Regions from separate parts of the Bacillus sp. KNSH39 genome, predicted to be linked through region 3. Evidence: riboswitches for the same ligand, from Rfam matches in the RefSeq annotation. Region 3 holds a riboswitch; each other region holds the start of a gene.
The links. Region 3 has a riboswitch for S-adenosylmethionine ahead of ACUL40_RS27265 (Na+/H+ antiporter NhaC family protein). Riboswitches for the same ligand answer to the same signal wherever they lie in the genome.
Positions count from the first base shown of each region.

Region 1: it holds a riboswitch for S-adenosylmethionine, as region 3 does, so the genes downstream of both, ACUL40_RS20795 (peptide ABC transporter substrate-binding protein) here and ACUL40_RS27265 (Na+/H+ antiporter NhaC family protein) in region 3, are expected to answer to the same signal.
Region 2: it holds a riboswitch for S-adenosylmethionine, as region 3 does, so the genes downstream of both, mtnK (S-methyl-5-thioribose kinase) here and ACUL40_RS27265 (Na+/H+ antiporter NhaC family protein) in region 3, are expected to answer to the same signal.
Region 4: it holds a riboswitch for S-adenosylmethionine, as region 3 does, so the genes downstream of both, metK (methionine adenosyltransferase) here and ACUL40_RS27265 (Na+/H+ antiporter NhaC family protein) in region 3, are expected to answer to the same signal.

Region 1 is NZ_JBQXYO010000001.1:4,052,824-4,056,492, forward strand. It holds gene ACUL40_RS20795 (peptide ABC transporter substrate-binding protein) at 71-1,711, opposite strand; SAM riboswitch class I at 1,844-1,948, opposite strand; gene ACUL40_RS20800 (aldo/keto reductase) at 2,101-2,934, opposite strand; gene proC (pyrroline-5-carboxylate reductase) at 2,936-3,669, opposite strand, start outside.
Region 2 is NZ_JBQXYO010000001.1:2,457,027-2,460,695, forward strand. It holds gene mtnA (S-methyl-5-thioribose-1-phosphate isomerase) at 1-282, opposite strand, end outside; gene mtnK (S-methyl-5-thioribose kinase) at 279-1,460, opposite strand; SAM riboswitch class I at 1,551-1,692, opposite strand; gene ACUL40_RS12370 (carbon-nitrogen family hydrolase) at 1,764-2,627, opposite strand; gene ACUL40_RS12375 (pyridoxal phosphate-dependent aminotransferase) at 2,642-3,669, shown strand, end outside.
Region 3 is NZ_JBQXYO010000001.1:5,299,892-5,303,560, forward strand. It holds gene gltP (glutamate/aspartate:proton symporter GltP) at 1-947, shown strand, start outside; gene ACUL40_RS27260 (DUF402 domain-containing protein) at 1,016-1,534, shown strand; SAM riboswitch class I at 1,655-1,760, shown strand; gene ACUL40_RS27265 (Na+/H+ antiporter NhaC family protein) at 1,855-3,171, shown strand; gene ACUL40_RS27270 (lmo0954 family membrane protein) at 3,353-3,669, shown strand, end outside.
Region 4 is NZ_JBQXYO010000001.1:3,141,544-3,145,212, reverse strand. It holds gene pckA (phosphoenolpyruvate carboxykinase (ATP)) at 1-1,424, opposite strand, end outside; SAM riboswitch class I at 1,653-1,774, shown strand; gene metK (methionine adenosyltransferase) at 1,944-3,143, shown strand; gene ACUL40_RS16070 (GNAT family N-acetyltransferase) at 3,185-3,669, opposite strand, start outside.

The DNA.
Region 1 (3,669 bases), 1.2 Mb from region 3:
CTAAAAAAACAATTGGTGTGGGCTAATAATAAGTGGGGATGAAGAAACCCCCGCTTATTAAAGTTTCACTTTATTTTTCAATTTTTGTCCACTTGAAGTTTAATTGACCTGCAAAGTCTACTTGCACAATTCCTTTCACATAAGAACGTTCTAAATAAGATTCGCCTTTTTGGTAAAGAGGAGCGATAACAGAGTCTTTAAATAATATTTTCTCGGATGCTAGTAATGCTTCCCAGCGAGCTTTTTCATCACCAGCTAAAGTTGTTTTCACTTTTGCTATTGTTTCATCGAATTCCTTATTAGAGTAATGATCTAAGTTATAAGGGTTATTCGTTGTAAATAGCTCAAGGAATGTAATTGGATCCGCAAAGTCAGGGCTCCAGCCATCAATTCCGATTTCGTAGTCACCTTTTAATAAAAGCGAAACTTGTTGCTTACGCGGCTGAGGTTTTATATTTACTATTAATCCATCTAGATTCTTTTCTAGTTGTCCTTTTAAGAATTCACCAGTTTTCTTATCAAGGTCAGCATCACTCGTTAATAATTCTAATGTTATCTTTTCAGAACCAAGCTCTTGTTTAGCTTTTTTCCATAACTCTTGTGCAGATTTTGTATCAACTTTTGTTAAATCGCCGTTTGCAGTACGGAAGTCTTTTCCTTCAGGTCCTTTTGCAAAGTTTTTTGGAACGAGACCAAATGTTGGTGTAGAGCCATCATTTAATAACGTATTTACAAAGGATTTTCTATCAATTGTTTGATCAATTGCTTGGCGTGCAGAAACGTTTTGAAGTACTTTGTTTTGTTGATTCATACGTAAAAATTGTACGCCTACGTTTGGACGTTCTTTAAAGTTAGCATCCTTTTTATATTTATCGACGAAGTCAGATGTTAGTTTTATACGATCTAATTGTTTTGACTCGAATAAATTTACTTCTGTTGATTTTTCTTTTACGACATTAAAATTGATTTCTTCTAGTTTGACAGTATCTTTATCCCAATAGGTAGGGTTCTTCTTAAATTTAAAGCTTTGTTCGTGCTTCCAATCGCTTAGTGTAAAAGCTCCATTGTACAAGATTGTATTATCTTCTAAAGCGTACTTATCACCTTGTACTTTAAAGAATTCCTCATTAATTGGTAGAAATGTTGGGAACGCTGTTAAGCTAATAAAATAAGGAACAGGACGCTCTAATTCTACCTCAAACGTATGGTCATCAACTGCTTTTACACCAAGTTGGTCGGCTGGAAGTTCTTTGTTGTTAATTTTTGTTGCGTTTTTAATATCAAAGAATAAAAATGCATATTCAGAGGCTGTTGCTGGATCTACGGCACGTTGCCAAGCGAACACAAAATCTTTAGCTGTAACAGGAGTGCCGTTTGACCATTTTGAATCTCGCAAATGGAATGTGTATTTCGTTTTATCGCCACTTACTTCATGAGATTTTGCAACACCAGGAACAGGTTTGTTACCTTCACCAAGATTATACAAACCTTCAAATACGTTTCTCATTACTTGACCAGAATCAGTATCTGTAGCACGAGCCGTATCCATTGTTCGTATTTCAGTAGGTGAAGATAAGTTTAAAACCTGTTTACTAGGTGCCTCGTCTTTTGCATTTGCTCCGCTTGCTTCGTTTTTATAACTACCGCAACCAGTTAATAAAATACTTACTCCTACAACTGATGCAATACCGGGTACAAACTTCTTTTTCATTTGATTTTCCTCCTAAATAATTAAGTTTGGATGATGATGAGGGAAATGAAAAATAAAAAATCCCTCTTTTCATATTGAGAAAGAGGGATTTTTACGTACAAGTTATGCACCCGTATATAAACGAAGTCCCTCATTCTATCTTTCAAGCATAAAGCTTGCAGGAAGTGGCACAGTATTCAAAATGAACCTGTTGCCGAGGTTTCAAAGGGCCAGTCCCTCCACCTCTCTTGATACAATGAGTAAACGAATAAATTTTATTAATTTTTGTGTTTCTTTGATAATTCAAAATCTTACACCTTGAATAATGAAGTGTCAACTAAATGAAATATAGTTTAAATTTTCAGTTTTATTAAATAGAAAAACCACTGCATATGGCAGTGGTTTTTCTACTAGAAGTTAAAGTTATCTGGATCTGGACCAACGCGACGATCTTCATTTAAAGCTTGAATTGCTTTCATATCATCAGCACTTAATTCAAAGTCGAAGATGTTTGCATTTTCAATAATGCGATGTTCTTTAATTGATTTGGGAATTGTTACAACTTCGTTTTGTAAATCCCAACGTAAAATAATTTGCGCAGTTGATTTATTATATTTTGTCGCAATTTCTTGTAACGTTGGATTATCTAGTAGTTGTCCTTGCATTAATGGTGACCAAGCTTCAAGCTGGATATTATGTTCTTTACAGAATGCATGTAGCTCTTCTTGTGCTAAACGTGGGTGATATTCCACTTGGTTGACCATTGGCTTAATTTCAGCAATTTCAAATACGTCTTGTAAGTGGTGAATGTGGAAATTACTCACACCGATAGCGCGAACACGGCCATCTTTATAAAGTTTTTCTAATGCTTTCCATGATTCAGTATATTTCCCTTTTACAGGCCAATGTACTAAATATAAATCTAAATATTCTAGACCTAATTTCTCTAATGTAGTTTCAAATGCTTGAAGTGTTGTTTCATATCCTTGATCGCTATTCCATACTTTTGAGGTAATAAATAATTCTTCACGTGAAACACCGGATTCACGAATCGCTTGTCCAACGCCTTCTTCATTTTGATAGATTGCTGCAGTATCGATGCTGCGGTAGCCATTTTTAATTGCTGCTTTTACAGAATCAATTACTTCTGAACCATCTTCTACTTTAAAAACACCTAAACCAAACCAAGGCATTTTTACACCGTTATGTAATGTTGTATAATCTTTTAAACTTGTTAAAATCATATTATTTCCCCCTAGCTTTTTTGTTTGTTGCTTCTACTGCTTTTTGAATTGCCTCTGAAAAATTATATTCGTATAAAGTTTTGAGACCCTCAGCTGTGGAACCACCTGGCGTTGTTACTTGTTCGCGAAGGTTAGCTGGATTTTGCGTTTGTTCAAGCATAGAAGCAGAGCCAGAAATCATTTGAATGACAAGGTGTTTTGCGGTTTCTTCATCAACTCCATAACTTTTTGTTGCTTCAATTAAGCTTTCAGCAAAGTAATAAAGGAAGGCTGGTGCACTTCCAGTAACTGCAGTAAGCTGATGAACTTCTTCCTCAGTACAAAGTTGCGAAGTACCAATACCTTTTAAAAGTAGTTGCAGGGTTTCTTGATGTATCTCGTTTACTGATTGTCCCATTGTATATAAGGAGATAGACTTTCCAATTTCAGCAGCTGTATTAGGCATAATCCAAGCAACAGGCGTGCCTTTTGGGAGTCTAGCTTCTAAATAAGATGGTCCAATGCCAGCTGCTACTGTTACGACTAGTTGATTTGATATTAACGGAGATAGCTCAGCTAATAACTCTTCATGAGCCGAAGGTGGCATTGCTAAAACAACCGTATCAACAGATGTAACATGCTGTTTCCAATCTGTTGTAGTAGACACATTATATTGATGTTGTAACTGTTTTAGCTTTTCTATGTTGCTTCGGTTAGAGACGATAATTTCTTCGATGTACTCTTTGCTTGTTTTAA
Region 2 (3,669 bases), 2.8 Mb from region 3:
GCGTGATGTCCCTAAATAGTTACAGTCTCTATTAAACTTCTTTTGAAATTCTTCGATATGTAAAGTATTATATTTTTTCGCTGCAAGCGCCAAGCCAAATGCAGCTACAATTCCAATTGCAGGCGCTCCGCGTACTTCTAACATTATGATACTTTTCCAAACCTCTTCAATAGTCGTTAATGTTTTGTATTCTGTGCTATGTGGCAATTTCGTTTGATTTAATACCGCAATTGCATCCCCTTTCCAACTTACAGATCTCGGAACCGTAACGATTGTACTCATGCTTTTACACCCCTTGAAACTGTCTGTTGAAATAATGTTCGAAACAGTTGAATATCAGCACTTTTAGATTCATATTTTATTAGTTCTTTTCCTAAGGATAGCGCTTGTTTCTTAGCTTGAATTCTTGTTTCTTTATTTTCTATTTCATCTAAATCTGCTACATGAGCTAAACCAATTGTTCTACGAATTAGTTCACATCCGGCAAATCCAACAGCATCAGTAAAGATATTTTGCAAAATAATTGGTAACCATTGTTTTTCTTTCGTATATGCTTCTACACCTTCTCCAATCCATAACTTTGTAAAAGTCTCTACAAAATAACTCCACGTCTTTTCTATATGGAAAAATAGTACACTTCTCTTTTCTTCTTCTCTAGATAACGCATTTAATAATAGATTTGCAATAAATTGACCTATGTCAAACCCAAATGGGCCATATGTCGCAAATTCTGGATCAATCACTTTCGTTTCAGAAGGTGACGAAAAAATACTACCAGTATGTAAATCACCATGAATAAGAGTTTCTTTTCTTGTTAAGAACTTATATTTATATTGTGCTACTTTTAGTTTTAAAGTTTTATCACTCCAAAGTTCATCAACCACGAGCTGTAAATCTGGCTCATAATCATTTGTATCATAATGCCCAAACGGATCTGTAAACACTAAATCCTCTGTAATTTTACAAAGGTCCGGATTTACAAAGGTACCTTCTAGTACCCTTTTCTCTTTTGACTGTAAACCAAAATCTGAAGTGTAAAATAAAACATGTGCTAGAAAACGACCAATATGCTGGGATAAAAGCGGATATTCTTCTCCGTCTATTAATCCTTTTCTTGTAATTGTTAGTCTTGATAAGTCTTCTATTACCGTTATCGCTAACTCTTCGTCATGACTGTACACTACTGGAACATAATCCGGTACATACTGCGCAAAAATTTGTAATGCCTTGCTTTCAATCGTTGCTCTTTTTATAGACAATGGCCAGCTTTCACCAACTACTTTCGCATAAGGCAGTGCTTGTTTTATTATAATGGATTTCTCTCCATCATCTAATTTGAACACGTAATTTAAGTTTCCATCTCCAATTTCATGACAAATGACATTTGCCTTCTCTTCAAAATAGCCATGATCTTTCGCATATTGTACAGCTGTTATTTCTGTTAATGAATAATATCCCATCTTCTTCTCCCCCTTTTTAAATTCAGAGGTTTTTCTAACATAGAAAAACCTCTTTCCACTAAGAAAGAGGTTTGAAGTTTATCTTCTCCCCTCTTATCTGCCAGAAAGTTTTACTTTCTGCTGGAATTAGCACCGTGCCTTTTGGCGTAATAAACGCCCCATTTCACAATGGTATTACGGTCGGTTGCTGGGCTTCATCGGGCCAAATCCCTCCACCTGCTCTTGATAAGAGTTGTATAATTTTTTGAATTTTTAACTTTATGTTGAAGACTATACCAAGAATAAAAATCACTTGTCAACATTTTATTTGTATAATTCTGGACGGCGATCCGCAAAAACTGGAATTCCTTTACGTACTTCTTTAATTTTCTCGAATTCAAGCTCTCCAAATAAAATTGATTCCTCTTCATTCGCCTCTACTACAACTTCACCCCAAGGATCCACAATTAAAGAATGACCTGCAAACACATTATTCGGATCCTTCCCTGCTCTATTACACGCAACAACATAACACTGATTTTCAACTGCTCTTGCTTGCAATAGCAAACGCCAATGTGCTAAACGAACTAATGGCCATTCAGCTACAACAAATAATACTTTTGCCCCTTTAGCAGTATGAACACGCATCCACTCTGGAAAACGAATATCATAACAAATTGTTCCAGCGCATTCAACATCATCTAGCTTAAATTCGCCCGTACCATTACCAGCTATTAAATATTTATGTTCATCCATAAGCTGAAATAAATGTACTTTACTATATTCGTTGACTAACTGTCCTTCATTATTTACAACATACATCGTATTTGTAACGCCTTGCTCTGTTTGCTTTGCTATGGACCCACCAACAATATGTACATCATATCGCTTCGCCCATTCTATTAACTTTTCTTTCGTTTCCACTCCATCCCTATCTGCAATTTCAGAAAGTCTCGTTAAATCATATCCTGTTGTCCATAGTTCTGGTAAGACGATAACATCTGGCCTTTCCTTCATAGCTTCACTTATTTTATTTTTAGCATTCTCAATATTTTTTTCTACATCTCCAAAAACAATATCCATTTGAATACATGCGACTTTCATTTTTTCAGCCCCATTCTTATTTTTCTCTTTACAAAATACTGGAAAGATTATATCATTTGTCACTAGAATTGTAACAACTTTCAAAAGAGGTGGAAAGTATGAAATTATTTCAACCTTCTGAGATAGTAACATCATTGCCAACACAATTTTTCGCTTCACTTGTTGCAAAAGTTAACAAAGTCGTTGCAGCTGGTCACGATGTTATTAATCTAGGTCAAGGTAATCCAGATCAACCAACACCGCAGCATATCGTAAAAGCTTTACAAGATGCTGCCGAAAAGACCATTCATCATAAATATCCGCCATTTCGCGGACATGAAAGCTTAAAGGAAGCCGTGGCTACATTCTATAAACGTGAATATGGCGTCGAATTAAACCCAAAAACTGAAGTTGCTATTTTGTTTGGTGGGAAGGCTGGACTAGTAGAATTACCGATTTGTTTTACAAATCCTGGTGATACGATTCTCGTTCCGGATCCAGGTTATCCAGATTATTTATCCGGGGTTGCTTTAGCAAAAGCACAATTTGAAAGAATGCCACTTATTGCAGAAAATAACTTTTTACCAGATTATGCGAACATTGATGACTCTATTGCAGAGCGTGCAAAATTAATGTTTTTAAACTATCCAAATAATCCTACCGGTGCTACTGCATCAAAAGATTTTTTTGATGCAACCATTCACTTTGCTAATAAACATAATATATTAGTTGTTCACGATTTTGCTTATGGCGCTATCGGATTTGATGGTCAAAAACCTGTTAGTTTCTTGCAAGCAGATGGTGCGAAAAATATAGGAATTGAAATTTACACATTATCAAAAACTTTCAATATGGCTGGCTGGCGCATCGCTTTTGCTGTAGGGAATGAAAGTGTGATTGAAACAATTAACCTATTACAAGATCATATGTATGTTAGTATATTCGGTGCAGTTCAAGATGCTGCTCGAGAAGCGCTATTAAGTTCACAGTCTTGTGTAATAGACCTTGTAAATAGTTACGAATCTCGAAGAAACGCTCTTATTTCAGCCTGTCACTCAATTGGTTGGAATGTAGACATTCCAACAGGATCATTCTTTGCATGGCTTCCCGTTCCAAAAGGATATACCTCTGAGCAATTTTCTGATAT
Region 3 (3,669 bases):
TAACAAAGACAGATATTTCGAAATATACACATACGACAGAGCAAGTACAAAGTCATTCATTTGCAGATACGTTTGTAAATATTGTTCCAACGAACATTATGAAGTCATTGGCTGACGGAGATATGCTTGCTATTATCTTCTTCTCTGTACTATTTGGTTTAGGTGTAGCAGCAATTGGTGAAAGAGGAAGACCAGTTCTTCAATTTTTCCAAGGTGTAGCTGACGCAATGTTTTATGTAACAAACCAAGTTATGAAATTTGCACCATTTGGTGTGTTTGCACTAATTGGTGTTACAGTTTCTACATTTGGTCTTGCTTCATTAATTCCATTAGGGAAATTGCTAATTGTTGTATATGGGGCAATGATCTTCTTCGTCGTAGTTGTCTTAGGACTTACAGCGAAAATATTTGGAATTAACATTTTCCAATTCTTTAAGATTTTAAAAGACGAGCTGATCTTAGCGTATTCTACAGCAAGCTCAGAAACAGTTTTACCAAAAATCATGGAGAAAATGGAGAAATTCGGTTGTCCGAAAGCAATTACATCTTTCGTTATTCCGACTGGTTATTCATTTAACTTAGATGGATCAACTTTATATCAAGCAATTGCGGCTATTTTCTTGGCGCAAATGTACGGTATTGATTTATCTATTACACAACAAATTACATTATTACTTGTATTAATGGTTACATCAAAAGGTATCGCAGGTGTACCGGGCGTATCATTCGTTGTATTATTAGCGACACTTGGTACAGTAGGTATTCCACCTGAAGGCTTAGCGTTCATTGCTGGTATTGACCGTATTTTAGATATGGCTCGTACAGCAGTTAACGTTGTAGGAAACTCTTTAGCAGCTGTAGTTATGTCTAAGTGGGAAGGTCAATATGACGCTGAAAAAGGACAAGCTTATTTAAAAGAGATTTCTGAAAAGGGTCAAGCGGCTTAATTATAATATGAACAAGCTCTCACATAATATGTGGGAGCTTTTCTGTATATAGAAGAGGAGCAGACATAATGAAACGAAAATATGGTGACGGTTCTTCGTGGAAGAGACTAATAGAAAAGAGTTATACGGTTAAGCAAGTGGAAGAGGGAATGCTCGGAATACTGGATATAAAAAAGGTGAGAGAGCCTAGTTGTAAAGAATATGATGGTGAAGAACTTTGTATTGCAGCAGATCAGTATACGTGGATTCAATATTTCATAGACGGGAAAAACTTTGCGATTACCGCTATGTTAGATGATCAGAAAAAATTAGTGCAATATTATATCGATGTGGCGAAAGAATATAAAATAGACGATCGTGGTTTACCGTATTTTGATGATTTATATTTAGATGTAGTATTATTATCTAGCGGTAAGGTGTATGTATTAGATGAAGAGGAGCTAGAGGATGCTTATAAAAGTGGTGATGTCACGAAGGAAGAGTATGAGCTAGCATGGCACACTACGAAATGGATATTAGCAACAATAAAAAATAGTGAATTTTATTGGATTTCAATATTGGAAGAAGAAATCGAAAAGTTAAAATGATTGTTGTATTCAAATTTTTGTATAATTACCAAAAAAATCTATACAAAAAATAATTGACTTTTGTTTTGTAAGCGAGTAAAGTTAGGGAAGAAATTATTATTAAAAAATAAATATGAAACCTTCTTATAAAGAGAGGCGGAGGGACTGGCCCTACGATGCCTCGGCAGCGGACTCGATTTCAGAGTGCTGTGCCAAATCCAGCAAGCGTGTGCTTGAAAGATGAGAAGAGTGTTTCTTATAGATGTATAAGACCTCTTCTCATCGGAAGAGGTCTTTTGTTATTCATTAGAAAAAGGTTGAAACTAGGGAGAGATGGTACTTTGAAAGAAACGAGAGGAAATGGTTTAGCTTTATTACCACTTGGAATATTTTTGGCGCTATTTATTGGTTCTGGAATTATTACAGGTGATTTCTATAAATTGCCGATACTTGTAGCGATTTCAATTGCTGTAGGAGTCGCTTTAGTGATGAATCGTAAAGAAAGTTTTAATGTGAAAGTAGAGCGGTTCGCTAAAGGTGCAGGAAATCCGGATATTATGATTATGGTATTAATTTTTGTGCTTGCAGGTGCGTTTTCTGAAACTGCTAAAGGAATGGGCGGAGTAGACTCAACTGTTAATTTAGCGTTAACTATTTTACCGCCAGGATTTATCGTAGCTGGAATCTTTGTTATTGGTGCATTTATTTCATTAGCGATGGGAACTTCAATGGGAACAATTGCAGCATTAGCGCCGATTGCTGTAGGTATTAGTGGTCAAACTGATATCTCAATTGCGCTTGCAATGGCTACTGTTGTTGGCGGAGCGATGTTTGGTGATAATTTATCATTTATTTCAGATACAACAATCGCAGCTGTTCGTTCACAAGGAACAGAAATGAAAGATAAGTTTAAAACGAACTTTTTAATTGTGTTACCAGCGGCTATTATTACAATTGTACTATTAGTAATAGTTACTTCAGGAAGTGACACGCAGATTAAAGCACATAGCTTTGATTGGATAAAGATTTTACCGTACGCAGGAGTACTTATTACAGCGCTACTTGGCTGGAATGTACTTATTGTATTAACTGGTGGAACTGTACTATCTGGTGTTATCGGCCTTATAGATGGAAGTTACACGTTAGAAAGTTTCTTTAAAAGTGTAACGACTGGAATGGGCGGTATGATGGAGTTAGTATTACTTGCTATATTAATTGGCGGTATGGTTGAATTAATCCAATATAATGGTGGTATTCAATATTTAATGAATGTATTAACACGTAATATTCGTTCGAAAAAAGGAGCGGAATTTGGTATTGCTGGTTTAGTGAGTATGACGAATATGTGTACAGCGAATAATACGATTTCAATTATCTTTACAGGCCCGCTTGCAAAAAATATTGCAGATCAATATGAAATAGATCCTCGTAAATCAGCGAGTGTATTAGATCTTTTCTCATGTTGTGTGCAAGGATTAATTCCGTACGGTGCCCAAATGTTAACGGCAGCAGGATTTGCAGCGTTATCTCCGGTTGAATTGTTGCCATATGCATTTTATCCAATCTTAGTTGGAGTATGTGGGATTGTTTCTATTTTAATTGGGTTTCCAAGGTTTTCGAAAGTAGCTGAGAAAAAAGAGTATCATAAAACAGCTTAATTTAATATGAATGTTAGTAATTAAAAAACGTGCAGAGAATAGACTCTGCACGTTTTTTTGCGTAAAGGGCTGAATATGACTCGGTCTTAAGTCTGAGTTAAAAACGGTTCTTAAGCTCGTTATGGAAAGATGAAAAAATAGTTAAGATAAGAGTATCAAATCGAAGGGAGGCAAGCACAAGATGAAACAATTTCTAGCGTTTATCGCAGCCGGTATTTTGGCTTTAATTGCTCTTGGTAGTCTTGCTGGTATTGTAGGATTCGCAATCGGAGCAGGAGTTGTATATTGGAGCTATAAATCATTTGTGCGAGCTAAATCATTTTTTGGAAAGTTAGCTTGGGGTATTGTTGGTTTAATCGGTTTATCCATTGCACTTTCTCATTCGCCAGCATTAATCGGTATCGCTGCTTTAGTGGTTTTATACTACGGATACCGTGAGTGGAAAAAAGAAAAAGATGTAGTTGTTGAATCTGCTCCAGAAAGTTCTAAACCATATAG
Region 4 (3,669 bases), 2.2 Mb from region 3:
ACGTGAAGTGGAACTTCAAGACCGAAGATGTCATGTTTAGCTGTTTCAGTTTTCGCAAGTTCACCGTTTAATGCTGCTTGAATCATTGCACGAGTGTAACCTAAGTTCATACGTTTACCAACGCCGTATTCGCCACCAGTCCAGCCAGTGTTTACTAAGAATACTTTCGCATCGTGTTTCTCGATTTTTTCACCAAGCATTTCAGCATAGCGAGATGCATCAAGTGGTAAGAATGGTGAACCGAAGCAAGTTGAGAATGTTGCTTGCGGAGATGTAACGCCGCGCTCTGTTCCTGCTAGTTTACTAGTGTAACCACTTAAGAAATGATACATAGCTTGCTCTTTTGATAACTTACTGATTGGAGGCAATACGCCAGATGCATCAGCAGTTAAGAAAATAATTGTATTTGGGTGTCCAGCAACACTTGGCAGTACGATATTGTCGATCGCATGCATAGGGTATGCAGCACGAGTATTTTCTGTTAAAGTAGTATCGTTGTAGTCGGCGATACGTGTTTGGTCATTAATGATAACGTTTTCTAAAACAGATCCAAATGTGATTGCATCGAAAATTTGTGGTTCTTTCTCGTGAGAAAGGTTTACACATTTCGCGTAGCAACCGCCTTCAATATTGAATACACCGTTATCAGACCAACCGTGCTCATCATCACCGATTAGTTTACGGTTTGGATCAGCAGATAATGTTGTTTTACCTGTTCCAGATAAACCGAAGAATAGTGCTACGTCGCCTTCTTCACCTACGTTTGCAGAGCAATGCATAGAAAGAATATCTTGTTCAGGTAATAAGAAGTTCATAATAGAGAAGATTGATTTTTTCATTTCTCCAGCGTATTCTGTACCACCAATTAGTACGATACGTTTTTCGAATGAAACCATAATGAATGCTTCAGAGTTTGTACCGTCAACAGCTGGATCAGCTTTGAAATTCGGTGCAGAAACAATTGTGAACTCTGATTCATGAGTTGTTAATTCTTCTTCAGTTGGACGAATGAATAATTGATGTACAAATAAATTGTGCCATGCATATTCGTTAATAACTTGAATTGGTAGGCGGTAATTGCGGTCAGCGCCTGCAAATCCTTTGAAGACGAATAACTCTTCTTTTTCTTTTAAGTATTCTAAAACTTTAGTATATAATTTATTAAAATGTTCTTCAGAAATCGGTTGGTTCACAGCTCCCCAAGCAATTTTGTCAGCAACCGATGCTTCTTTCACAATAAATTTATCTTTAGGAGAACGTCCTGTATATTTTCCAGTTGAAGCAGAAACGGCACCAGTCGAAGTTAATTTCCCTTCATTTCGCATTAATACTTTTTCCACTAATTGCGGAACACTTAGTTGAATCTGTGCATTGCTTCCGTTCAATAATTCGTGTAAACCAATTTGGACATTCACAGTACTCATATTTATATACCATCCTTTTCATTTAATGAAATATTTCTCGTAATCCCCAACAAGAGTATAACACAATTATATAAATAATGTATACTATTTATTTCTTTTTGTTTGTGTGAATGCATTATTTCCCTATTAATATTTCATTTCAGGCGTATTGAGAAAAACTTTCAGGAAAATGTGAATATTAATTGACAAATGAATATCATTTCTTTAGTATAGGTTGGGACGGATACTCTCTTATCCCGAGCTGGCGGAGGGACAGGCCCGATGAAGCCCAGCAACCTCACTTGTAGTGGTAAATACAGGTGAATAGGTGCTAAAACCTGTGCGAGGCTACAGGTCTCGAACGATAAGAGCGAAGGGCAAAAAGCAGTATGCAAGTAGCAAATTAAACCTTTCCTCTATGTAAAGTAGGAAAGGTTTTTCTGTATGCTTGTGTGGGAGAATAAATGTATGTCGCAGTTTGTGGCAAATTAAGGATGAGTTCCGTACAATATATACAATTACTGTAGGGAGGTTTACCACATGACAAAAAAACGTCATCTGTTCACATCTGAGTCTGTAACTGAAGGACATCCAGATAAAATTTGTGACCAAATTTCTGATTCAATTTTAGATGCGATCTTATCAAAAGACGCAAATGCACGTGTAGCTTGTGAAACAACTGTAACAACTGGTTTAGTATTGGTAGCGGGGGAAATTACGACTTCTACTTACGTAGATATTCCAAAAATCGTTCGTGAAACAATTCAAGGCATTGGTTACACACGCGCAAAATACGGATTCGATGCAGAAACTTGTGCAGTTTTAACATCTATCGATGAGCAATCTGCTGACATCGCTATGGGTGTTGACCAAGCGCTAGAAGCACGCGAAGGTCAAATGACTGACGCTGAGATTGAGGCAATTGGTGCAGGAGACCAAGGTTTAATGTTTGGTTTCGCATGTAATGAAACACAAGAGTTAATGCCACTTCCAATCTCGCTTGCTCACAAATTAGCTCGCCGTTTAACTGAAGTACGTAAAGATGATACATTATCATACTTACGTCCGGATGGAAAAACGCAAGTTACAGTTGAGTATGATGAAAATGGTAAACCAGTACGTGTTGATACTATCGTAATTTCTACACAACATCACCCAGATGTTACATGGGAAGAAATCGATCGCGACTTAAAAGAGCACGTAATTAAAGCTGTAGTACCAGCAGAATTAATGGATGGAGAAACGAAATTCTTCATTAACCCAACTGGCCGCTTCGTAATTGGTGGACCACAAGGTGATGCTGGTTTAACAGGACGTAAAATCATCGTTGATACTTACGGTGGATACGCTCGCCACGGTGGCGGTGCATTCTCTGGTAAAGATGCAACGAAAGTTGACCGTTCTGCAGCATATGCAGCTCGTTATGTTGCGAAAAACATCGTAGCAGCTGGTCTTGCTGAAAAAGCAGAAGTACAACTTGCATACGCAATCGGTGTAGCACAACCAGTATCAATTTCAGTTGATACATTCGGCACTGGTAAAGTATCTGAAGACGTACTAGTAGAGCTAGTTCGTAACAACTTCGATCTTCGCCCAGCTGGTATTATTAAAATGCTAGACTTACGTCGCCCAATTTACAAACAAACAGCAGCTTACGGCCACTTTGGACGTACTGATGTAGATCTATCATGGGAACGTACAGACAAAGCAGCAGCTTTAAAAGAGCAAGCTGGTCTATAATATATGAAAAAAAGCTTTGCGCGGTGAGCGCAAAGCTTTTTTTATTTATAATTACGTTGGAATAAAGCGAAGAGTTCAATGTCATGCCAATTGCCATTGCGGAATATAGCTTCTTTACAAGTTCCTTCATGTTGAAAACCGAGTGATTTATATAATTTAATTGCTCTATCGTTAAAAGAAAATACTCGTAAAGAAAGGCGATGTAAATTTAATTCTAAAAATGCATAATCCAATAATAAGGTGAAAGCTTCCTTCCCATAACCTTGCCCCCAGTAATCCTTGTTACCAATATCAATAATACATTCAGCGTTTCGATTATACGAATCAATATGAATTAAAGAAGTAATACCAATTGAAAGATGCGTAGATTTTTCTTCAATGATATAGCTCTTAGAGTCCGAAGAATGAATAAATTGCTGGCAAAGTTTTTCTGTGTCTTGAAGGGAAGGTTTATCAAGAGTGAGAGTAGTTGAACTCATAACGTCTATATCATTATGCCATTTATAATATGTTAGAATATCATCTT